2 regions of the Streptomyces sp. NBC_00094 genome follow, and region 2 is predicted to be linked to the other one. Evidence: predicted binding sites of a transcription regulator. Region 2 holds the regulator's gene; the other holds the start of a gene.
The links. Region 2 encodes HrcA, which represses chaperone genes, less so after heat shock. Its sites were predicted from a motif close to TTNGCACTCNGNNNNNCNGAGTGCNAA; they were not measured.
Positions count from the first base shown of each region.

Region 1: groL (chaperonin GroEL) is a predicted target of HrcA. The motif match lies at 6,678-6,704, and genes of this name have one in related genera.

Region 1 covers NZ_JAPEMB010000001.1:4,492,954-4,501,531, reverse strand. Annotated here, with positions in the region: gene OG580_RS19905 (FG-GAP-like repeat-containing protein) at 1-2,483, opposite strand, end outside; gene OG580_RS19900 (class I SAM-dependent methyltransferase) at 2,858-3,595, shown strand; gene OG580_RS19895 (GNAT family N-acetyltransferase) at 3,631-4,236, shown strand; gene OG580_RS19890 (SRPBCC family protein) at 4,255-4,734, opposite strand; gene groL (chaperonin GroEL) at 4,883-6,511, opposite strand; gene OG580_RS19880 (cold-shock protein) at 7,004-7,207, opposite strand; gene OG580_RS19875 (MoaD/ThiS family protein) at 7,641-7,916, opposite strand; gene thrC (threonine synthase) at 7,930-8,578, opposite strand, start outside.
Region 2 covers NZ_JAPEMB010000001.1:2,670,080-2,678,657, reverse strand. Annotated here, with positions in the region: gene OG580_RS11535 (DUF3097 domain-containing protein) at 1-469, opposite strand, end outside; gene OG580_RS11530 (MBL fold metallo-hydrolase) at 480-1,208, opposite strand; gene hrcA (heat-inducible transcriptional repressor HrcA) at 1,357-2,376, shown strand; gene dnaJ (molecular chaperone DnaJ) at 2,377-3,516, shown strand; gene OG580_RS11515 (nitronate monooxygenase) at 3,690-4,772, shown strand; gene OG580_RS11510 (16S rRNA (uracil(1498)-N(3))-methyltransferase) at 4,769-5,512, shown strand; gene OG580_RS11505 (histidine triad nucleotide-binding protein) at 5,727-6,086, shown strand; gene OG580_RS11500 (ribonuclease Z) at 6,090-6,992, shown strand; gene OG580_RS11495 (adenosine deaminase) at 7,002-8,000, shown strand; gene OG580_RS11490 (MFS transporter) at 8,099-8,578, opposite strand, start outside.

The DNA.
Region 1 (8,578 bases), 1.8 Mb from region 2:
ATCCGCCCCGAGAGCGTGCCGGTACCGGTCCCCCGGTACATCGAGACCAGGCCGGCCGTGTCCATCACCACCAGGTCGCCGAACCCGTCGCTCCCGGCGAGGTCCCGCCGGACGGCGGCGCCGCCACTCACGGCGACGGCCCCGGTCACCGACAGGTCGGCGCCCTGGGCGTCCGCCGCCTTCGCGGTCAACGTCCAGGTGTACGCACCGTTGGCGACGAGCTTCCCGACGGCGTCCTTCCCGTCCCAGGACGGAGCGACGAGACCCCGGGCCTCACCCCCGGTCAGCGTCCGGACGACCTTGCCGGTCGCCTTGTGCTTGAGCGACAGGGTCCAGGAGGCGGCGGGCTTGGAGAGCCACCAGCGGGGCTTCCAGGGGGCGGACTTGAGGTTGGCGGCGGGGGTGTCGTAGTCGATGGCGGTCAGGCGGGTGGTGGCGCCGCCGAGGCCGGAGACGTGGACCTTCCGCAGGGAGTCGACGAACGCGACGGCCCCGCCGAAGCGGTCGACCGTCCAGACCTCGTTCTCATCCTGGACGTTGTCGTAGGCGAGGACGCCGAGTTCACGGTCCTCCGGCTCACCGGAACGGACGTCGGTCGCCGTCAGCGTGTACCCGTAGGTGCCGTAGGAGGCGTGGGCGAGGAAGCCGTCGCCCAGCCGGGGCTCGCCGTTGGACGGGACCCAGACGTCGACCGAGACCTTCTTCTCGCGGTCGTACACCGCCGCGTCCGTCGAACCCGACGAGCAGCGCGAGTAGATCCACCTGCCGACGACCTGGAGGGAGAAGGGCCGGCAGTCCGTCCCGAGGTCGAGCGTCTCGACGGTCGCACCCGTCCGCAGGTCGATCGCGGAGACGGTGTCGTCCGTCGCGGACGCCGTCCAGAGCCGGCCTCCCCACAGCGCCTGACCGGTGCCGGCGGCGGAGTCCCGGAGGATCTTCCCCGTCTCGATGTCCGCGACGATCGAGCGCGTCCCGGAGTCCGTGGTCCCGCGGAAGTGCGCATGGCGACCCGAGACGCCGTAGAGGAAGGCCGACTGAAGCTTGCCCGCGTAGGCGAGCGTGACCGTGCGCGTGGTCCCCGCGGATCCGGGCGTGGTCACACGCGCCTGGACGGCGCAGTCGGAGCACGACGGCTGCCCGCCGGACGCCGGGCGGTTCACCACGTCCAGGGTGACCAGGCGGCCGTCCCCGGTGTCGTGCCACCACGCCCCGGCGGAGCCCGACGAATTGAGGATCGACGGGCAGTTCGCGGCGGTGCCGGACAGCCCGTCGCAGGTCCAGGCCTGCGACGGCGTGTGCGCGCCGGCAAGGGACAGGCCGAATCCCCGGAGGGTGTGGGTGCCCGCACGCGTCTCCGTCACGACCCTGCCGTTGGCCATGGTCACAGCGGTGTACGGGACGGTCGGGGGAGCGGCCAGGGCCTGGGAGGTGACCGGGGCCCCGTCGGCTCCCGGGGAGACGCGTCGCACGCCCCAATGGGCGTAATCGGTGCCGCCCATGAGGTACAGGGCGCCGTCCGCGCCGGTCTCGACGCCCGCGCCCGACGGGGTGACGATGCCGAGGTCCCGCGTGTCACCCCCGGCGATCGGCGTGGCGACGACCGGGACGGTCGTGAACTCGTACCCGTCGACCGGCCCGTCGTAGTGGCCGACGATCCAGTCGCCGACGACGCCGAGCCGCGCGCCGACGTCGTCCCGGTCGTTCGGGAGCTTCACGGTCCGGCCCGGGTCGCCCTGGTCCGTGCGGGAGACGACGAACGCCCGGTCCGTGCCCGACTCGTCGTACACGACGATCCAGTCGGCGCTGAGGACCGTACGGGCGTTGCTCATGGCGAACGGCACCGTGGGCACGGGTGTGAGCGTGCCCGTGGCGAAGTCGAGCATCGCGTTGTGCCGGGAGGTGGCGTCGGCGTAGGTGATGAGCGCGCCGGCGTCGTCGTGGCTGATGATGCCGGGCGCGTCGACGGCACCCGGCACGAGCACGTCCAGGTCGGCGGGGGCGTCCGGGCCGTAGCCCAGCAGGTGCACGACGCCGCCGTCGTTCCCGAACTCGGTGGTGATCAGCCGGTCCGCCGCGACATCGGGGGACCGCTGCTCGGACCCGATGGCCCAGGAGTAGCTGGCGCCGCTCCCGAAGTCGTGGACGGTGACCTCGTCCCCGAAGCTGGAGAGGCAGGCGACCCTGTCTCCGTGGATGATCGGGTCGGAGGAGGGGCACACCGGACCGTGGGCGACACGCCCGTCCTCCAGGCTCTGCCAGGAGGGGTGAGCGATCTCCCCGTCGCGCATCAGCAGGACACCGGTGCCGGCCCCGACGAGTCGGGTGTCGGGCGTTCCTGCGGGGTCCGCCGGTGCGGCGATCGTGACGTCGTACGGCGTGTCGGACGCGGACGCGGCCGTGGCCGCGGGTGCGGTGGTGGCCGTCAGGCCGGTGATGCCAAGGGCCGCGCTCAGCGCGAGCGCGACGGCTCTTCGGACGGACAAGTACGTGTGTCCCCTCGTACGGGAGTGGAGCCTGAAGGCGGGAACGACACGGGAGGGTGGCACGACGAGCAGGCAGGACAGGGCGGAGTGGACCGCGCGGGCCGGGGGCCGGCGGGACCCCCCCTGTCGGCAGCTGGATCGTACATTCACTCGATTCAACCGCGCCAGAAACATCCGCCGGCGAAGCCCGGGAAGGCCTCTTCCCGGGCCTGGGAGCGGGCGCGCAGGGGTCCGCGGGCGGGATCCGTCCCCGGGGTCCACGACACCGCCCAGAGCCCGCGCGCGGCTCGCACAACAGATCCACACACCGCCTCTGACCTGGGCTTTTATCGCTCCCGGCTCTATTCTGGAGATCGATTCGGAGGGGGATCCACATGGACCTGAACAACCGTGACATCCGCACGGTCGAGGACGTACTGCGCCTGCTCGACGGGCTGTTCGCGCCCGGTGCCGACCGGTGGACCGAGGGTGGGGCCGACTGGTGGGACGGGTTCTACGCCGACCGGGACAAGCCGGTGCCGTTCTTCGTCGCGAAGCCGGACGAGAACCTGGTGTCGTACGTCGAGCGGGGCCTGCTCCCGGCCGGCGGGCGGGCGCTCGACCTCGGGTGCGGGCCCGGGCGGAACAGCCTGTACCTCGCGTCGCTCGGGTACGAGGTGGACGCCGTCGACCTCTCCGCGACCGCGATCGGCTGGGCGGAGGAGCGCACCCGCGAGGCCGGTGCGCGGGGCGTGCGATTCGTGCACGGCGACGCCTTCGCCGCACCCCTGGACGGCCCGTACGACCTCGTCTACGACTCCGGCTGCTTCCACCACCTGCCCCCGCACCGCCGCGTCAGCTACCTCGCGCTCCTCGACCGGGTCCTCGCGCCCGGCGGGCACTTCGCGCTCACCGCGTTCGCCGCCGGGGAGGGCGGCATGGGTTCGGAGCTGCCGGACGCCGAGTTCTACCGGCAGGGGAAGCTGGACGGCGGACTCGCCTACACCGACGCGGAGTTGCGCACGATCTTCGCCGGCCTGACGGAGCTCGACCTCCGCCGGATGCGCGACGAGCCCGCCGCGTCGCCGAGCTTCGGGGAGTCCTTCCTCTGGACGGCCCTCTTCCGTCGCTGACCCCGCGTCACCATTCAAGATCATCAAGGGTCAGAATGACCCGTATGTCGATGACGAACACACCGAAGACGGCAGCGATCGCCGACGCCGAATCGATCAGTCGCTCGCTGGCCCGCGCCTTCGGCGACGACCCGATGATGCGCTTCTTCTTCCCCGACGACGCCTCCCGCGAGCACGCGCTGAACCGGTACTTCAGCACGCTCTTCACCCGGCAGTACGCCCACAACGCCGTCTGCGAACTCACCGACGCCGCAGCGGCGTTCTGGGTGCCGGCGGAGGCCGCGGACAAGGCCGCTCCCGACGCGGAGACCATCCGGGAACTGATGGCCATCCTCGGCGACCGCGCCGGACTGTTCGGCGAGGCCGTCGGGGCGTCCCTCGCGCACACGCCGAAGGAGCCGCACTGGTTCCTGGCCGTGATCGGCGCCGACCCCGCCGCCCAGGGCCAGGGCCACGGCGCCGCCCTGCTGCGCTCGGGCCTCGCCAAGGCCGACGCGGCGGGCCTGCCCGTCTACCTGGAGTCCTCCAAGGAGGACAACCTCCCCTTCTACGCGCACTTCGGATTCACCGTGCGCGAGGAGCTGAGCCTCCCCGGCGGCGGCCCCGCCCTCTGGTCGATGTGGCGCGAGGCCCGCGCGTAGGGCCTGCCCTGGGACCTGTCAGCTCGCGCCCAGCGATCCCAGGTGGTCCGCGAGGCGGTCGTACTGTTCCCGTACGCCCGTCTCCATGCCCGCCGCCAGCGCCTGGTCCCGAATCTCGTTCGAGGGCCAGACCGAGACGCTGGTCAGGGCCGTCCCGCCGTCCGGGGTCGCGTCGAAGGTCAGGGTGACCCGGACCGCGCCCGTGTCCGGCATCTGCTCGAAGACCTCCGTGTAGTCGAGCCGCTCGACCGGGACGATCTCCTCGTACGTACCGGAGAAGACGATCTCCTGACCGTCCGGGGCGGTCTGGCCCCACCGCCAGGCGCCGCCCACCCGGAGATCGATGTCGACGACCGTCGTGGTCAGCCCGGAGACCCCGTACCACGCGCGGACGTGCTCGGGGCGGGTCCAGGCTTCCCAGAGCAGGCGCGGCGGGGCGTCGAAGGTCCGAGTGATGACCAGCTCGCGATCGGCCGGCGTCGTCAGCAGCGTGACCATGGTGCGTTCCCTTCACGAAGGGCCCATTCCAGGATCGCCCCGCCTCTCCCCCACGTCACCTGCGGCGGAAACGCCCGAGGGCGGCACCCCCCTGCTGGGGAGTGCCGCCCTCGGTCGCGTTCAGCGATGAACCACCGATCCCGGAGGATCAGAAGTCCATGTCACCGCCCGGCATGCCGCCGCCGGCCGGCGCGGACGCCTTCTCCGGCTTGTCGGCGATGACGGCCTCGGTGGTGAGGAACAGCGCGGCGATCGACGCGGCGTTCTGCAGCGCGGAGCGCGTGACCTTCGCCGGGTCGATGATGCCCTCGGCGATGAGGTCGACGTACTCGTTGGTCGCGGCGTTCAGGCCGTGGCCGACGGGCAGGTTGCGGACCTTCTCCGCCACGACGCCGCCCTCGAGGCCGGCGTTGACCGCGATCTGCTTCAGCGGGGCCTCGAGGGCCAGCTTCACGATGTTCGCGCCCGTGGCCTCGTCGCCCGAGAGGTCGGCCTCGAGCTTCTCGAAGACCGAGGAAGCCTGGAGCAGCGCCACGCCGCCACCGGCGACGATGCCCTCCTCGACGGCCGCCTTCGCGTTGCGAACGGCGTCCTCGATGCGGTGCTTGCGCTCCTTGAGCTCGACCTCGGTCGCGGCGCCGGCCTTGATGACCGCAACACCGCCGGCGAGCTTCGCCAGGCGCTCCTGCAGCTTCTCGCGGTCGTAGTCGCTGTCCGAGTTCTCGATCTCGGCGCGGATCTGGTTCACGCGACCGGCGACCTGCTCGCTGTCACCGGCACCGTCGACGATGGTGGTCTCGTCCTTGGTGATGACGACCTTGCGGGCGCGGCCCAGCAGGTCGAGGCCCGCGCTCTCCAGCTTGAGGCCGACCTCCTCGGAGATGACCGTGCCGCCGGTGAGGATGGCGATGTCGTTCAGCATGGCCTTACGACGGTCGCCGAAGCCCGGGGCCTTGACCGCGACGGACTTGAAGGTGCCGCGGATCTTGTTGACGACCAGGGTCGACAGGGCCTCGCCCTCGACGTCCTCGGCGATGATCAGCAGCGGCTTGCCCGACTGCATGACCTTCTCCAGGAGCGGGAGCAGGTCCTTCACCGAGGAGATCTTGGAGTTGACGATCAGGAGGTACGGGTCGTCGAGCGACGACTCCATGCGCTCCATGTCGGTGGCGAAGTACGCCGAGATGTAGCCCTTGTCGAAGCGCATGCCCTCGGTGAGCTCGAGCTCCAGACCGAAGGTCTGCGACTCCTCGACGGTGATGACGCCTTCCTTGCCGACCTTGTCCATCGCCTCGGCGATGAGCTCGCCGATCTGGGTGTCGGCGGCGGAGATGGAGGCCGTGGAAGCGATCTGCTCCTTGGTCTCGACATCCTTCGCCTGCTCGAGGAGCGCACCGGAGACGGCCTCGACGGCCTTCTCGATGCCGCGCTTGAGGGCCATCGGGTTGGCACCGGCGGCGACGTTGCGGAGGCCCTCGCGGACGAGCGCCTGGGCGAGAACGGTGGCGGTGGTCGTACCGTCGCCGGCGACGTCGTCCGTCTTCTTGGCGACTTCCTTGACCAGCTCGGCGCCGATCTTCTCGTACGGGTCCTCGAGCTCGATCTCCTTGGCGATGGAGACACCATCGTTGGTGATCGTGGGGGCGCCCCACTTCTTCTCGAGGACGACGTTGCGGCCCTTGGGGCCGAGGGTGACCTTGACGGCGTCAGCGAGCTGGTTCATGCCGCGCTCGAGACCGCGCCGGGCCTCCTCGTCGAACGCGATGATCTTGGCCATGTGAAGTGGTCCTCCCGGACATGGGGTGGATAACGCTCCAGGACCGCGCCGACGCCCGCGACGGACGGCCTCCGGTGCTCCGCGTGGTTCCTTGCCCCACCCGGCCGGCGGCCTCGTCTGCCCGATCCTCGTAGCACTCTCACCTTCCGAGTGCTAACGCCAATGATTAGCACTCGCCCTAGGAGAGTGCAAGCGACTCTCGGGTTTCGGGCAGCTCCGGCAGAGGACTTCGGACAGCTCCGGCACGGGACTTCGGGCGACTCCGGCAGAGGACTTCGGGCAGCTCCGGCACGGCACTCCGAGCAGCTCCGGCACAGGACTTCGGGCGACTCCGGCACAGGCCTCCGGGCAACCCGGCACGGGCCTTCGAGCAACTCCGACAGCGGCCTTCCCGCAGCTCCGGCGCGGGCCGGGGAACGCGCGAGGGGCCCGCTTCCCCTCAGGGATGCGGGCCCCTCGACGGCGTTGCGTCGGTGGCCGATCGCGCCGCGCTCAGACGGCGAGCTTGACCATGTCCGCCTGCGGACCCTTCTGGCCCTGCGAAATCTCGAACTCGACCCGCTGCCCCTCTTCGAGGCTGCGGTAGCCATCCATCTGGATCGCGCTGTAGTGGACGAAAACATCCGCACCACCGTCGACCGCGATGAAGCCGTAGCCCTTCTCCGCGTTGAACCACTTGACGGTGCCCTGAGCCATGCCTAACTCCCCTATTACTGGCCCTTGCGCGGGACCGCACTTCGCGGACCCGGGTCAGACCCTGCGCCGGAACGCGTCGACCGCCGCTGAATGTATCTGCCCAACTGCCCTCTGCAACAGGTCATTCGGGCGAGAATTCTGGGCACTGCGGAAAGGGGAATTAGGGAGAATCCCCGGAGTTCCGGGGCAAGTCGGGCCCGGCAAAACGCGCAGAACGTACACAACGCGCAGGCACTTTGGCTGCTTCCTGACGCACAGGGACGCATTCTCATATGCGTCCGGCATGAGCAGCAGAGGGGGCTTCCCCAACTCTACCCCGCTCAACCCTGCAGAATTGCCCCTTCCGCTTTATGGCGCGGAAGGGGCAATTCAAGAAAGACGGGACAAGAGATGCGCAGGAAGCGTCAGCGGCCTCCGGCACCGCGCCCGACGGTCAGCCTCCGGCGACGGCCGGGATGATCGAGACGCCCGCGCCGGCCGGGGTGGCCGTCTCCAGACCCTGCTCGAAGCGCACGTCGTCGTCGTTCACGTACACGTTGACGAAGCGGCGCAGCTTGCCCTGGTCGTCCAGGACGCGGGCGGCGATGCCCGTGTGGTTCTTCTCCAGGTCCGCGATGACCTCGGCGAGGGTCGCGCCCTCGGCCTGGACCTCGGACTGCCCGCCCGTGTAGGTGCGGAGGATGGTGGGGATGCGGACGTTCACGGCCATGTCTTCGTACCTCTCAGTGGGCCAGGCCCGCGTCGCGGAACGCGTCCAGGCTCGGGCGGATGGTGAGGGTCGCCTGCGAGCTGTCGGCCACGGCGTCCAGGGTCTTGAGGCCGTCGCCGGTGTTGAGGACGACGGTGGTGAGGTTCGGGTCGATCAGACCCGCCTCGACGAGCTTCTTCGTGACGCCGACGGTCACGCCGCCCGCGGTCTCGGCGAAGATGCCCTCGGTCTGGGCGAGCAGCTTGATCGCGTCCACGACCTGCTCGTCGTTCACGTCCTCCACGGCGCCGCCGGTGCGGCGGGCGATGTCGAGGACGTACGGGCCGTCGGCCGGGTTGCCGATCGCCAGCGACTTGGCGATGGTGTTGGGCTTCTGGGGCCGCACGACGTCGTGGCCGGCCTTGAAGGCCACGGACACCGGGGAGCAGCCCTCGGCCTGGGCGCCGAAGATCTTGTACGGCTTGTCCTCGACGAGGCCCAGCTTGATGAGCTCCTGCAGACCCTTGTCGATCTTCGTGAGCTGCGAGCCGGAGGCGATCGGGATGACGAGCTGGTCGGGGATGACCCAGCCGAGCTGCTCGCAGATCTCGTACGCGAGCGTCTTGGAGCCCTCGCCGTAGTACGGGCGGAGGTTCACGTTGACGAAGCCCCAGCCCTCGCCG
Region 2 (8,578 bases):
CCGGTGCCGGACCGAACTCCGCGACGATCGACGGCAGGTCGTCGATGCCCTCCAGGTACTCGACGACGACGCCCTCGATCCGGAGGTCGTCGCCCCAGACCCGTTCGACGAGTTCGGCGTCGTGCCGGCCCTCCACGTAGATCCGGCCCGCCCGCGCCACGCGCGCCCGCGCGCCCGGGACGGCGACCGAGCCGGAGGCCGTACGGGTGGGGCGTACCGGTGCGGCGGCGGACGGGCGGACCAGGGTGACCACCCGGCCCTCCAGCAGGAAGCCGCGCGGCTCCAGCGGGAAGACCCGGTGCTTGCCGAAGCGGTCCTCCAGCGTCACCGTCCCCGCCTCGCAGCGGATCACCGCCCCGCAGAAGCCCGTGGTGACCTCCTCGACGACGAGGTCGTGGTCCGCCGGGACCTCCGGGACGGGTGCCGAGCGCTTCCAAGAGGGCGTCAGGTCCGGGTCGTAGCTGCGCATTCGGGCGACGTTATGCGACGGAGAAGCGCTGTGCCAGTTCCTCGCGCTGGCGTCGTACGAACGTGGCGTCCACCACCGCGCCGTGCCCCGGCACGTACGCCGCCTCCTCACCGCCCAGCGCCAGCAGCCGGTCCAGCGCGTCGGGCCAGCGGGACGGGATCGCGTCCGGGCCGGCCTGCGGCTCACCCGACTCCTCCACCAGGTCCCCGCAGAAGACGACCTCGCGCGAACCGGGGACGCAGAGCACCAGATCGTGGCCCGTGTGGCCGGGGCCGACGTTCGCCAGGAGCACCTGGCGGCCGCCCAGGTCGAGCGTCCACTCGCCGGAGACCATGTGCCGCGGGGCCACGAGGACGTCGACGGCCTCCGCCGCCTCCCGGGCGTCGACGCCTTGCAGGACGGCGTCCCTGCGCAGGTCCTCCCGGTCCCGTTCCCGGCCGAGCAGCTCGTCCACCCCCACCGCGCCGAAGACCTCCGCGCCCGCGAACGCCGCCGTGCCGAGGACGTGGTCGAAGTGCGGGTGACTCAGTGCGATGTGCGTCACTCTTCGGCCGCCCGTCAACGCCTCGATCTGCGTCCGCAGCTCCGCGCCCTCCGTGAGCGTCGAGCCCGTGTCGTACAGCAGGAGCGCCCGTGCGCCCACGACCAGGCCCACCGTGGCGTCCCAGCCGGGCAGCCGACGCCTGCCCACTCCGACCCCGAGCCGCTCCCAGCCGTACGCTTCCCAATCGACATCCATGAGGCGACGCTAGCCGGTGCGCCGCCGCCTCCTTGCCAGGAGCGTTGCCCGCCGCCGTACACTGGCCGGGGGATTGCTGGCACTCGGACACGGTGAGTGCCAAAAGCGGAGCAACCGGAACGACGACGACAGCTGGAGGTGCGCACGAATGCTCAGCGAACGCAGACTCGAGGTCCTGCGCGCCATCGTCCAGGACTACGTCGGGACGGAGGAGCCGGTCGGCTCCAAGGCGCTCACCGAGCGCCACAAGCTCGGCGTCTCGCCGGCCACCGTCCGCAACGACATGGCCGTGCTGGAGGAGGAGGGGTACATCGCCCAGCCCCACACCAGCGCCGGCCGCATCCCGACCGACAAGGGCTACCGGCTCTTCGTCGACCGGCTGGCCGGCGTCAAGCCGCTGTCGACGCCCGAGCGGCGGGCCATCCACAACTTCCTCGACGGCGCGGTCGACCTCGACGACGTCGTCGGCCGCACGGTACGGCTGCTCGCGCAGCTGACCCGGCAGGTCGCCGTCGTCCAGTACCCGTCGCTGACCCGCTCGACCGTCCGGCACGTGGAGCTGCTCTCGCTGGCCTCGGCCCGCCTGATGCTCGTGCTCATCACGGACACCGGCCGCGTCGAGCAGCGCGTCATCGACTGCCCCGCGCCCTTCGGCGAGACCTCCCTCGCCGACCTGCGCGCCCGGCTCAACAGCCGGGTCGTCGGCCGCCGGTTCGCCGACGTGCCGCAGCTGGTGCAGGACCTTCCCGAGTCCTTCGAGGAGCTGGAGGACCGCGCCACGGTCTCGACCGTGCTGGCGACCCTCCTCGAAACGCTCGTGGAGGAACACGAGGAGCGGCTGATGATCGGCGGCACCTCCAACCTCACCCGCTTCGGACCTGACTTTCCCCTGATGATCAGGCCCGTCCTGGAAGCCCTGGAGGAGCAGGTCGTCCTCCTCAAGCTGCTCGGCGAGGCCAAGGAATCGGGCATGACCGTACGCATCGGGCACGAGAACGCCCACGAGGGGCTGAGCTCCACCTCGGTCGTCTCGGTCGGCTACGGTTCGGGCGGCGAAGCAGTCGCCAAACTCGGCGTGGTCGGACCGACCCGCATGGACTACCCCGGAACGATGGGAGCGGTACGCGCAGTGGCACGTTACGTCGGACAGATCCTGGCGGAGTCGTAAGTGGCCACGGACTACTACGCCGTACTCGGCGTGCGCCGCGACGCTTCCCAGGACGAGATCAAGAAGGCCTTCCGGAGGCTCGCGCGCGAGCTGCACCCGGACGTCAATCCCGATCCCAAGACGCAGGAACGCTTCAAGGAGATCAACGCCGCGTACGAGGTCCTCTCGGACGCGCAGAAGAAGCAGGTCTACGACCTCGGCGGCGACCCGCTCTCGGCCTCCGGCGGAGGCGGCGCGGGCGGCTTCGGTGCCGGCGGCTTCGGCAACTTCTCCGACATCATGGACGCCTTCTTCGGTACGGCCTCGCAGCGCGGACCGCGCTCGCGGACCCGCCGCGGCCAGGACGCCATGATCCGCCTGGAGATCGACCTCAACGAGGCGGCCTTCGGCACCACCAAGGACATCCAGGTCGACACGGCCGTCGTCTGCACCACCTGTTCGGGTGAGGGCGCCGCGCCCGGCACGTCCGCGCAGACCTGCGACATGTGCCGCGGTCGTGGCGAGGTCTCCCAGGTCACCCGGTCCTTCCTGGGCCAGGTCATGACCTCCCGGCCCTGCCCGCAGTGTCAGGGCTTCGGCACCGTCGTCCCGACCCCGTGCCCCGAGTGCGCGGGCGACGGCCGGGTCCGCTCCCGCCGCACGCTCACCGTGAAGATCCCGGCCGGTGTCGACAACGGCACCCGGATCCAGCTCGCCGGCGAGGGCGAGGTCGGCCCCGGCGGTGGTCCGGCCGGTGACCTGTACGTCGAGATCCACGAGACGCCGCACGACACGTTCCAGCGGCGCGGCGACGACCTGCACTGCACGGTGACCATCCCGATGACGGCGGGCGCGCTCGGCACGAAGGTGCCGCTGCAGACCCTCGACGGCATCGAGGAGATCGACATCCGCCCGGGCACCCAGTCCGGCCAGTCGGTCCCGCTGCACGGACGCGGCGTCACGCACCTGCGGGGCAACGGCCGGGGCGACCTGATCGTGCACGTCGAGGTGCAGACCCCGGGCAAGCTCGACGCCGAGCAGGAACGCCTCCTGCGCGAGCTGGCCAAGCTGCGCGGCGAGGAGCGGCCCACCGGGCAGTTCCAGCCGGGGCAGCAGGGGTTGTTCTCGCGCCTGAAGGACGCTTTCAACGGGCGGACCTGACCGGACGACAGCATGCGGGGAGGGGCGGGACGGCGATGAGCCGTTCCGCCCCTTTCCCGTTCCGACCCGCTCCTTCCCCGTTCCGACCCGCTCCTTCCCGTTTCCGGAGGGCCTGCTTCCGTTACCTGACGTACCGATTCGGCCCGGCCGCACGGCCATGAAACGATGCCCGTATGTCCACCACCGCACTGAACGATCTCTTTCGGTTCCCGATCGTGCAGGCCCCCATGGCGGGTGGCGCTTCCTGTCCCGAGCTCGTCGGAGCCGTCTGCGAGGCCGGTGCGCTCGGCTTCCTGGCCGGCGGATACAAGACGGCCGGAGGCCTGTACCAGGAGATCAAGCAGGTACGCGGGCTCACCGCGCGCCCCTTCGGCGTCAACGTCTTCATGCCCCAGAGCAGCAGGCACGCCGACCCCGCCGCCGTCGAGGTCTACCGCCACCAGCTCGCCGGCGAGGCGACCTGGTACGAGACCCCGCTCGGCGAGGCCGACGACTCCCGCGACGACGCCTACGAGGCCAAACTGGCCATCCTCCTGGACGACCCGGTCCGCGTCGTCTCCTTCACCTTCGGCTGCCCCGCCGCCGACACGCTCGCCGCCTTCGCCCGTGCCGGAACGTTCACGCTCGTCACCGTCACCTCGGCCGAGGAGGCCCTCGCCGCCGAGCGGGCCGGTGCCGACGCCGTCTGCGTCCAGGGCGTCGAGGCCGGCGGCCACCAGGGCACGCACCGCGACGACCCGGAGGGCGACGGCACCCCCGGGACCGGCCTCCTCGCCCTCGTCACCGAGGTCCGCGAGAGCGTCGGCCTGCCGATCGTCGCCACCGGCGGGATCATGCGCGGCACGCAGATCGCCGCAGCCCTCGCGGCCGGCGCCGACGCCGCCCAGCTCGGCACCGCCTTCCTCGGCTGCCCCGAGTCGGGCGCGCACCCCCTGCACAAGCGGGCCCTGACCGACCCGCTCTTCACCCGGACCGCGTTCACCCGGGCGTTCTCCGGGCGCCCCGCGCGCGGACTCGTCAACCGCTTCATGCGCGAGCACGGGCCGTACGCCCCCGCCGCCTACCCCGAGGTCCACCACCTCACCACCCCGCTCCGCAAGGCCGCCGCCGCCTCGGGCGACGCCCAGGGCATGGCCCTGTGGGCCGGGCAGGGCCACCGGCTGGCCCGTGAACTCCCCGCCGGGCAGCTGGTCGAGGTGCTGGCCGCCGAACTCGACACCGCCCTCTCCGAGCTCGCCCACAGGAGCGCCCCATGACCGCACCCGTCTTCGTCGTCGACACCGTCCCCGGCCCCGGGAGCTTCCTCCTGGACGGGCCCGAGGGCCGGCACGCCGTCTCCGTGAAGCGGCTGCGGGAGGGCGAGGAGCTCGTCCTCGCCGACGGCCGGGGCCGCTGGGCGGAGTGCGTGGTGCTCGCCGCCGAGGGCAAGGACCAGCTGACCGTGCGGATCGCCGAGGTACACGAGGACGCCGAGGAGACGCCCCGGATCACCGTCGTCCAGGCGCTCCCCAAGGGCGACCGGGGCGAGCTCGCCGTGGAGACCATGACGGAGACCGGGGTGGACGCGATCGTGCCCTGGGCCGCCTCCCGCTGCATCACCCAGTGGAAGGGCGACAGGGGCCTCAAGGCGCTCGCCAAGTGGCGGTCCACCGCCCGCGAGGCCGGCAAGCAGTCGCGCCGCACCCGCTTCCCCGAGGTCGCCGACCTGATGACGACCAAGCAGCTCGCCGCCCTCCTCGCGGCCGCCGACTTCGCCGCCGTCCTGCACGAGGACCGCGACCACCCCAGCGGCGCGCTCGCCACCGCCGAACTCCCCGAGAAGGGCTCGATCGTGCTGATCGTCGGCCCCGAGGGCGGAGTCTCCCCGGACGAGCTCGCGGCCTTCGAGGCGGCCGGCGCGAAGCCGTACCGCCTCGGCCGCAGCGTCCTGCGCACCTCCACGGCCGGTACGGCGGCGACGGCCCTGGTCCTGGGGCGCACGGGCCGCTGGAGCTAGGGGTGTCCGGAAAGTAGTGCCGCCGTCTGCCCGCGGGGCAGGGGATGCGGCGACCGGGGGTTCCGGGGGCCGTCAGGGTGTCGAAGAGCGGTCGGCGCCTCGGGCGGCGCCCCCCACGCGCCCCCTGGGCCGACCGGGGGACGCGACCGTGCCGGTGTCGGCGGATAGCATTCCCGTCGTACCGATCCACATCAGAGGCGAGGAGGCCCGGGCCATGGCCGGAGAGCCGCAGAGCGACTGCCTGTTCTGCAAGATCGTGGCGGGGGAGGTGCCGGCGACGATCGTCCGCGAGACGGAGACGACCGTCGCGTTCCGCGACATCAACCCGCAGGCGCCCACGCACGTCCTCGTCATCCCGCGGCTCCACTACCCGGACGCGGCCTCCCTGGCCGCCGCCGCGCCGACCGTCGCCGCCGACGTGCTGCGCGAGGCCGGCGAGGTCGCCGCGCAGGAGAAGGTCGACGGCCACGGATTCCGGATCGTCCTCAACACCGGCGCCGGCGCCGGCCAGACCGTCTTCCACGCGCACGCGCACGTGCTGGGCGGCCGCGGCCTCAACTGGCCCCCCGGCTAGGCCGTGTCCGTACGCGAACTGGTCGTCCTCGGGACCGCCAGCCAGGTCCCGACCCGGCACCGCAACCACAACGGCTACCTGCTGCGCTGGGACGGCCAGGGCATCCTCTTCGACCCCGGCGAGGGCACCCAGCGGCAGATGCTGCGGGCCGGGGTCGCCGCGCACGACCTCGACCGGATCTGCGTGACGCACTTCCACGGAGACCACTCGCTCGGCCTGGCCGGGGTGATCCAGCGGATCAACCTCGACCAGGTCCCGCACCCGGTCACCGCCCACTACCCGGCGAGCGGACAGCACTTCTTCGAGCGGCTGCGGTACGCCACGGCCTACCGCGAGACCGTGAAGCTGACCGAGTCGCCCGTCGCCGCCGACGGGCCGCTCGCCGTCACCGAGACGTACACCCTCGACGCGCGCAGGCTCTCGCACCCCGTCGAGTCGTACGGCTACCGCCTCACCGAGCCCGACGGGCGCCGCATCCTGCCCGAGCGGCTCGCCGCGCACGGCATCACGGGCCCCGACGTGGGCCGGATCCAGCGCGAGGGCTCCCTGAACGGCGTGAGCCTCGACGAGGTCAGCGAGGTCCGGCGCGGGCAGCGCTTCGCCTTCGTCATGGACACCCGCCTCTGCGACGGGGTGCACGCCCTCGCCGAGGGCGCCGACATGCTCGTCATCGAGTCGACCTTCCTCGACGAGGACGTCCGCCTCGCCACCGACCACGGCCATCTGACGGCCGGCCAGGCCGCGGCGGTCGCACGGGACGCGGGCGTACGCCACCTCGTCCTCACCCACTTCTCGCAGCGCTACTCCGACCCGGCCGAGTTCGAGCGGCAGGCGCGGGCGGCCGGGTTCGACGGCGAACTGAGCATTGCCCAGGACCTCATGCGGGTCCCCGTACCGAAGAGATAGACACCCCCCATGCCCCTCCCCAAGGCCGAACTGCACCTCCACATCGAAGGCACCCTCGAACCCGAGCTGGCCTTCGCGCTCGCCGCGCGCAACGGCGTCACCCTGCCGTACGCGGACACCGCCGCCCTGCGCGAGGCGTACCGGTTCAGCGACCTCCAGTCCTTCCTGGACCTCTACTACGGACTGATGGCGGTCCTGCGCACCGCCGAGGACTTCACGGAGCTCGCCGACGCCTATCTGGAGCGGGCCGCCGCCCAGGGCGTCCGGCACGCCGAGATCTTCTTCGACCCGCAGGCGCACACCGCGCGCGGAGTCCCGATCGGCACCGTGATCGAGGGGCTCGGCGCCTCCCTCGACCGCGCCGAGGAGCGGTACGGGATCTCGACCCGGCTCATCCTGTGCTTCCTGCGCGACGAGTCCGCCGAGTCGGCCCTGGCCACCCTGGAGGCCGCGAAGCCGTACCTGGACCGGATCACCGGCGTCGGCCTGGACTCGGCGGAGGTGGGCCACCCGCCCGCGAAGTTCCGCGAGGTGTACGAGGAGGCCGCCCGGCTCGGCCTGCGCCGGGTCGCCCACGCGGGGGAGGAGGGCCCGGCCGACTACGTCCGCGAGGCCCTCGACATCCTCGGTGTGGAGCGCGTCGACCACGGTCTGCGCTGCATGGAGGACCCGGAGCTCGTCGACCGGCTGGCCCGCGAGCGGGTGCCGCTGACGCTCTGCCCGCTGTCGAACGTCCGGCTCCGTGTCATCGACACGCTCGCCGACCATCCGCTGCGGGCGATGATGGCGGCGGGGCTGCTGGTGACGGTGAACTCCGACGACCCGGCGTACTTCGGGGGGTACGTGGGCGACAACTTCTCCGGGGTACGGGAGGCACTGGGGCTGTCGCCGGAGCAGCTCCGGGAGCTCGCCCGCAACTCCTTCGAGGCGTCGTTCCTGGAGGACGACGAGGCGCGCAGGGCGCGGTACCTCGCGGAGGTCGAGGCGTACGAGTTCGGCGCCGAGTAGCCGAGTAGCCGAGTAGCCGGGGAGCGCGGGGAGCCGGGGAGCGCGGGGCTGGGCCTGGTAGGCGCCTGCGGCGGGCCGCCGGACGGGCCGCGTTCCCGTCAGCCCCGGTCGCTCGGCCTCGCCAGTCGGAACGCCGACTTCGCCAGGCGGCGCCGGCCCGCCGGGACCGGGATCGGGGTGACCGTCTGTTCCGGGGCGCCCATCTGGGGGACGAGGGCCGAGGTCGCCGAGGCCGTGCCCGCGAGGACCGCAGCGGGGGCGCCGCCGCGGCGGCGGACCGAGCCCGGGACCAGGGGGCGGCCCGCGGCGTGGCGGGCGACCGCCGTCATGGGGATCGCGACGAGCAGGAGCAGGGCGCAGAGGACCACGCCCATGCCCGTGTACCCGGCGCTCTCCGAGAGCAGGCTGCCGACGACCGGGCCGCAGGCCACGCCCAGGGAGGACGCCGAGCCGACCAGGACGGCCCAGCGGCCGCGCGGGTCCAGGGAGGCGGCGAGGCCCAGGAGGTAGGAGAGGACGACCGGGTAGACGGCGTTCCACAGGATCTCGCCGGTCGCGAAGGACGCCAGGTTCCCGGC